3 regions of the Novosphingobium oxfordense genome follow, and region 2 is predicted to be linked to each of the others. Evidence: riboswitches for the same ligand, from Rfam matches in the RefSeq annotation. Region 2 holds a riboswitch; each other region holds the start of a gene.

What was found. A riboswitch is a leader RNA that binds a small molecule or an ion and turns the genes downstream of it on or off. The one in region 2 is predicted to bind cobalamin.
Region 1: linked by a shared signal. The riboswitch ahead of WBP07_RS12390 (TonB-dependent receptor plug domain-containing protein) and the one ahead of WBP07_RS30460 (TonB-dependent receptor) in region 2 are both predicted to bind cobalamin.
Region 3: linked by a shared signal. The riboswitch ahead of WBP07_RS23865 (CbtB-domain containing protein) and the one ahead of WBP07_RS30460 (TonB-dependent receptor) in region 2 are both predicted to bind cobalamin.

The regions. Positions count from the first base shown of each region.
Region 1 covers NZ_CP147005.1:2,668,598-2,670,857, forward strand. Annotated here, with positions in the region: gene WBP07_RS12390 (TonB-dependent receptor plug domain-containing protein) at 1-1,165, opposite strand, end outside; cobalamin riboswitch at 1,349-1,556, opposite strand; cobalamin riboswitch at 1,640-1,854, shown strand; gene WBP07_RS12395 (hypothetical protein) at 2,079-2,260, shown strand, end outside.
Region 2 covers NZ_CP147008.1:1,763,818-1,766,077, forward strand. Annotated here, with positions in the region: gene WBP07_RS30455 (DUF4136 domain-containing protein) at 1-206, opposite strand, end outside; cobalamin riboswitch at 463-704, shown strand; gene WBP07_RS30460 (TonB-dependent receptor) at 878-2,260, shown strand, end outside.
Region 3 covers NZ_CP147008.1:188,219-190,478, forward strand. Annotated here, with positions in the region: gene WBP07_RS23855 (TonB-dependent receptor plug domain-containing protein) at 1-81, opposite strand, end outside; cobalamin riboswitch at 266-511, opposite strand; gene WBP07_RS23860 (histidine phosphatase family protein) at 542-1,114, opposite strand; cobalamin riboswitch at 1,145-1,277, shown strand; gene WBP07_RS23865 (CbtB-domain containing protein) at 1,313-1,540, shown strand; gene WBP07_RS23870 (CbtA family protein) at 1,551-2,260, shown strand, end outside.

The sequences.
Region 1 (2,260 bases), on a different replicon from region 2:
GGTGATCGTACCGCGCGCCGCCGTTGACGGTGAGGCCGGTGAACGGGCTGACGCGCAGTTCGCCGTAGACGCTGTTGGTGCTCACCTTGTGGGGCGTCGCGGTATAAAGCGCGGTGCTGTCATCGGGCGACGCCGTGGTCATGCGCTGCTCCTCCCGCTCCGCGCCGAACACGGCCTGTATCGCTTCGGAAAAGCTATAGGTGCCCTGGTATTCGAAGCGGCGCACACGGCCATGCGCGTCAAACGTGATCTGACGAACTTCGCGCGTCGGATCGTAGTTGGCGCGATCGGTCTCGGTCTGGGTCACCGCCACGCGATTGGCAAGCTTGCCGTCCAGCAGCGCGAAGTTCAGGCCCGCATAGCCGGACCATTCCTTGGTGCGCCCAAATTCCGAAGAATCCGCGTTGTAGCCGTCAAAATCGTTGCGCGAATTCGACCAGTATCCGCGCAGGTCGAGCGAGACGCCCGGCGCCACGCGCACGGTCATCGTGCCGCTGGCGGAAGAGCGGGTGAAGCCATCCGCCTCCGTCCCCTTATCCCACGCGGAAATGCCGTCGGTGGTGAAGCGGGAGGCGGAAACGCGCCAGTCGATCGCGTCGGACGTGCCGCCAAGCCCAGCGCGGGCATTGACGGTGTCATGCGTGCCGGCCTCTACCGCGAAGCTGCCTTCCAGCGGCTGGGTCGGCTTGCGGGTGGTAACGTTGACGACGCCGCCGATGGCATCGCTGCCCCACAGGATCGACTGCGGGCCGCGCAGGATCTCGATACGGTCGATATCGTCGGTGAAGAGCGTGGAATAGCTGTAGCCGCCCGCAGTCGAGGACGCATCGGCCAGCCGCATGCCGTCGATCACCATCACCGATTGTCCGGCATCGGCGCCGCGAATGCGCAGACTGGTCGTGGTGCCATAGCCACCGTTGCGCGAAAGGCTGATGCCCGGCGTACGCAACAGCACGTCGGTCACCGCGATGGGCTGGGCGGCGACGATCTGCGCTTCGTCCAGAACGGTGATCGTCTCCGCCACCCGGTCAGCATCTACCGGGGTACGCAGTGCGGTGACGACGATGCCGTCTCCTCCGGTATCGGCGGCTTCCTCGGCATGGGCGGTGGCGGCAAACAGGGCCAGCGTCAGTGGGCTGGCGGCGGCGAGAATGCGGTACTTCATCGTATTTCCTTCGAAACAGTCGTCGAAGCCCCGGCGGTTCGGCATCTGGACGAAGGACTTGTGCGAAGCGCCCCGGCAAGCCGGTCGACAGGCGACGTCCCCCAAACAGGCCCCTCTCCGGCGGAGCGATGGCTGTCGTTGCGCGAGGAAACACCCCCGTTCACCCGGCACACCCTGTCCGGACGAAGAACGACCGCGACGGGCAGGTCTCCTGGCTCGCGGGTCGGTGCCGTTCCAGCCGCCTTCTCAGAACCTTCGCCAAACGATGACTTGGGCTCCAATGGCGTAATGGCCGGATGGCTCGCCGCTTACAGTTGCAGGGGCAGCCCGGGTCTTTCACCCGAGTTCCCTTTTCATCCCCTCGCGAGGAACCTGTCGCAGCGCGGCAACTATCGTGCGGGCAAGCGGCTGGCAAGTGGGCGATGCTTGCGCGGGCATCGTGGCATGCGCTTGCGCGTCAGGACGATGTGCCATAGTCACGCCCCCGCAAAGGGTGCCCGCAAGGGCTTAATCGGGAAGTCCGGAACTGCGGGGAATATTCGCGGAACAAGCCGGCACTGCTCCCGCAACTGTAACCGGGGATGCGCCCCGCCGACAAAGCCATTGGGGCCGCAAGGCTTTCGAGAAGGCGGCGGAAAGGCGCGACGATCCGGGAAGTCAGGAAACCGGCCCTTCGCCGTCGTTCCTTCGCGCGGGCGGGATGTACCGGGCGGACGAGGGCATGGCCCCGCGATGGGGCACCCTTGGCAAGACGACACGCCACATGTCGCGTCGAAGGGAGCCTGCAAGAGTGACACCGATCCACTGATGCACTCGCCAGGGCGATATCGGCCCTGGCCGCATGTTCCTGCAGGCGCGGCCTCGCCCCCGCGCCGACGCACTGCCTCTTCGTCCGCCAGGGAGACCACCCGCCATGCACGATGCCAAGCCGCCTTTCGCCCGCCTCGACTTCCGCGTGTTCGCAGCCCTTGCCGCGCTGATGCTGGTGACGCGCAGCCATTCGCTGAGCCATGTGGTTCACTTGCCCGATACCGACCTTGCCAGCTTCTTCGTGCTCGGCTTCTTCGTACGGCGGGTCTCCGCCTTTGCCGCGCT
Region 2 (2,260 bases):
CTGGTCAGGCCCTGTTCTACCGCCATCCGGATGCGTTCATATGCAACCGGGTCCATTCCGGCCGGGGGGCCCGGGTTGACGAAATAGAAGGTCTTGTAATCGGCGAAGTTGACGCCGGGCGTCGCGTCTGAAGAAACTTTCGCAAAAGTTACGGAAGGCGTCGCCATCGCGATTGCCAGTGCGGCCGCCAGTGCAATCCTTGCCATCTTCAAACTCCGTTGCAGCCAGTAGGATACATCGGAGCGAGATTAGTGTTGTCCGCGCTCCATGTTATCGAGGTTTTTCCGGAGATGCCCGGGAAAGAACCCCTGATTTCCCGCATGGACCGATGGCTCTCGTGGCAGGTCTCCATTCTACAGGAACGCCCCGGCAGAAAATGACACGGCGGCCTGGCGCTTCGGCAGTTCGCGCTTGCGCAACATTCTCAGCCCCGCTAGCTGACCCGGCCGGCCCCGAAAAAGGGTCCGGCAAGATCGCGCCGGTGCCTTGAAAGAGGCTTAATAGGGAACGCGGTGAAAGGGTTCGCCCTTGAATCCGAGGCTGTCCCTGCAACTGTAAGCGGTGAGCGCGATGCATATCGCGGCGGGGCAAGGACGCCCGCCGCAGCCACTGGGCCGGACGCTAAATCATGCGGGGCCTGGGAAGGCCGTGCATCAAGCGATGACCCGTGAGCCAGGAGACCTGCCGGCGTCTGGTCGCTCACGCTTTGGCCCAGGGGATGGCCGGGGCCCGGTGTTTTTCCGTCTGAGCGACGAACGAGCGGTGAAGGCCGCATCGGTTCGCGTAACGGTCGCCTCGGGCGTCCGGCCGTCTGCGCGCGCCGACCGTCGCTGGCGGCACGCCTTCACCCCCAGTCGCAGGCGCCGGGGGAAATTTGATGACTATCTACATTGCAGCGCTGCGCTTCGGCGTGGCTCTCGGCGCCGTCGCCACTTTCGGTATCGCGCCCGCTTATGCCGACGATGCGCCCGCGGCGGCAGCGGCCGCCAGCAATGGCGCGGCCGAGGGCTCCAACGAAATCCTCGTCTTCGGGCGCGGCGAAGCCAAGATCGGCACGGCTCATGCGGCCAGCGAGGGATCTGTGGGCGGTTCCGACCTGCTGGTCCGCCCGCTCCTGCGCGTGGCGGAACTGCTGGAGGCCGTGCCGGGCATGGTCGCCGCCCAGCATTCGGGCAGCGGCAAAGCCAATCAGTACTTCTTGCGCGGGTTCAACCTGAACCACGGCACCGACTTCACCACCTACATCGATGGTGTGCAGATGAACCTGCGCACGCACGGCCACGGGCAGGGTTATCTTGACCTCAATGGCCTGATCCCGGAGATCGTCGCGCGCGAAGACTTCCGCAAGGGCCCTTACCGCGCCGACGGCGGCGACTTTGCACTGGCAGGCGCGGCCTACATGAGCACGATCGATGCATTCGACCGCCCGTGGCTTTCGGTCGAAGGCGGCTCCTACAACTCCGGCCGCCTTGCCGCCGGTGGCACGATCAAGGGCCTTGGGGGCGGCGATCTCACGCTTGTTGCCCAGACCAAGCGCTATGACGGGCCGTGGGAAGAAGCCGAGCATCTGCGCCACTATTCAGGCTTCGCGAAGTACGAAGTGCCAATGGGCGAAGGCACGCTTCAGGCCTCGCTCCATGCCTATCACGCGACCTGGCGGCCCACCGAGCAGATCCCCGAACGCATCATCGGTTCGGACATCTGCGCGGACGTGTTCTGCTCGCCCGATCCTTCCGCGCGCGGCCGCACGACGCGTTTTGTCGGCAATATCGGCGTGACGCAGGCGACATGGAGCGCCAATGTCTATGCCCAGTACTACGACTGGGACATGTTCTCGAACCCGACGTACGCCGACCCGGACGGGACCAGCGCGCAGATCGAACAGTTCGACAAGCGCTGGGTGACCGGTCTTACCGCACGCAAGCAGTGGCAATTGGCGGACAGCCTTGAACTCTCGGTCGGCACCGAAAATCGCTACGATCATATCGGCGGTGTCGGCGTCAATCGCACGGCGGATCGCGAACTGCTCTATTCGCTCGGCCGCTATCATGTAGAGGAGCTGTCCGGCGCGCTCTATGGCGAGGCGACGTGGAAGCCGCTTGCGGGCCTGCGTCTGACGGGCGGGTTGCGCGGCGATTACTATCACTATTCGGTTCGCGCACGCGACGAGGCGGCGGCCGAACTGGGGCAGGGCAGTGGGCACGATTCCATCGTTTCGCCCAAGTTCTCTGCCGCTTACGAGGTCACCCCGCAGTTCGAG
Region 3 (2,260 bases), 780 kb from region 2:
CTCTTCCGCATGGACCTGTGTCGCGCAGGCGAGACTCAGCGCCGCAGCAATCGCTGCGTGCGAAACGGTTGCAATCTTCATTTCATTCCCCTGTCGGGCGCCAAGCGAGCGGTTGGCGGAGGCCTGCCGATAACGAACGGCCGGCGCACCGACCGGCCGGGCGCCCGGATTTCGGACGACCGCTCAGCGCACCGTGCGGCCCCTGCCGCTGGTTCGTCGCTCAGACGGAGAAATCACCGTGCCCCGGCCATCCCCTGGACCAAAGCAAGAGCGACCGTACGCTGGCAGGTCTCCTGGCTCGCGGGTCATCGCTTGATGCACGACCTTCCCAGGCCTCGCAGGATTTAGCGTCCGGCCCAGTGGCTGCGACGGGCGCCCTCGCCCCGCCGCGTGATGTGCATCGCGCTCACCGCTTACAGTTGCAGGGACAGCCTCGGATTCGAGGATCGAAACCCTCTCACCGTGTTCCCTATTAAGCCTCTTTCGAGGCACCGGCGCGATCTGTGCTCACGCTTCCGGCTGGAAGCGAAGCACGCCGGCGTTAACCGCGCGGGGCCATCTCCGCAAGCCCAAGCGATTGAAGGCGCCAGGAACGGTTGAAAGAAAGGATGGTCCGGCTCAGCGGCGCGATGTCGATCGCAAGAGTCGCCTGCAGCGGAATGCCAATGGCATGGGCAAGCGCCGCGCGCACGGTCATCGGATGGGTGATCGCACAGATCGCGCTGTCGAGGCCCGCCACGTGGTCGAGCCATCTCCCGACCCGCGCGCGCACCTGCTCCATGCTCTCCCCGTCCGGCGTGCCGCGATCGGGATGGGCAAGCCAGTCTGTAAACGGCCGGGCGCCGATCTCCGCAAACGAGCGGCCGGACCAGCTGCCATGATCGATGTCCGCCAGTTCCTCCGCAATCGCGGCGTCCAGGCCAAGCGCCCCTGCGGTTTCTTCCGCGGCACGGGCAGGGCTGCGGAACATGCGGGCGCGAAACCGTTCTTCGATCCGCTCGTGCCCGGCACTCCGTCGCCCCGCCTCGTCAAGCGGCTCCGAGCTGTCGGGAAACCGCCCTTCCCGGCTCGACGCCGTGGGAGCGATGCAGAGGAGAAGCAGCGCGGTAGCCAAGCGATGATGCTCTGAAGTCGTTGACGTAGCGCGCTGTCGCGCCCAAAGGGAGCTACGTCAAGGAACGAAGAAGCCGGTGAAATCCCGGCGCGGTCGCGCCACTGTATTCGGCAGGGGAACTTTCCCGGTCGAGAGTCAGACCTTCTTTCCAGGCGAAAGTTTTTCCGGGGACGCGCAATCCCGTCAAGGAGCACGACAATGGCAGTTTCCGCCGCAGTTTTCGACGATACCTTCATCCCCGTCCAGGGCGGCAACGCCATTCCGATCGAAGATATCGCCCCCTGGGCCGTGCTGGGCACGCTGCTGGCCCTGATCTTCCTCTATTTCGTGAGCACCGAACAGGGCGCGTTCGCGCTCTTCCAGGGCATGTACGTGCACGAATTCGTGCACGATGGGCGCCACCTTCTCGGCTTCCCCTGCCACTGAGGCGGATGACATGACCAGGGACTTGCTCTGGCGCGGGATGCTTGCCGGCATCCTGGGCGCGCTGCTGGCCACGCTTTTTGCACGCGGCTTCGCGGAACCGCAGATCGACCTCGCCATCGGCTATGAGGAAAGCCATGCGGTTCATCACCCCGGCATGCCGGAGGAAGAGGAACTCGTCAGCCGCACGACGCAGAAGGGCGCCGGGCTGGTAACAGCCCTTGCCCTCTATGGAGCGGCGGTCGGCGGCATCTTCTCGCTCGTGTTCGCATACGGCTATGGCCGGATGGGCCGGCTGGGGCCGCGCAGCTTCGCGCTTTTGCTGGCAGCGCTGACCTTCCTGCTGGTGGTCGTGGTGCCGGCGATCAAGTATCCGCAAACACCGCCAGCGGTCGGTAAGCATGAGACCGTTGCGCTGCGCACGGCGGCGTACTTCGGCATGATCGCCCTTTCGCTGGGCGCCGCCGTAATCGCAGCGCGCATTCGCGGCGCGATGGCGCGGCCCGGCCGGGGCTTCGACGCCACGCTGCTGGCGATCATGGCCTATCTTGGCGTGGTGATCATCGGGCAGTTCCTTCTGCCCGCGATCAACGAAGTGCCCGGCGATTTCCCGGCAGTGCTGCTCTGGAATTTCCGGGTAGCCTCGATGGGCACGCAACTAGTGCTCTGGACAACGATCGGCCTGGCCTTCGGCTATTGGGCGGAACGTGTGCTGAAGCGCCA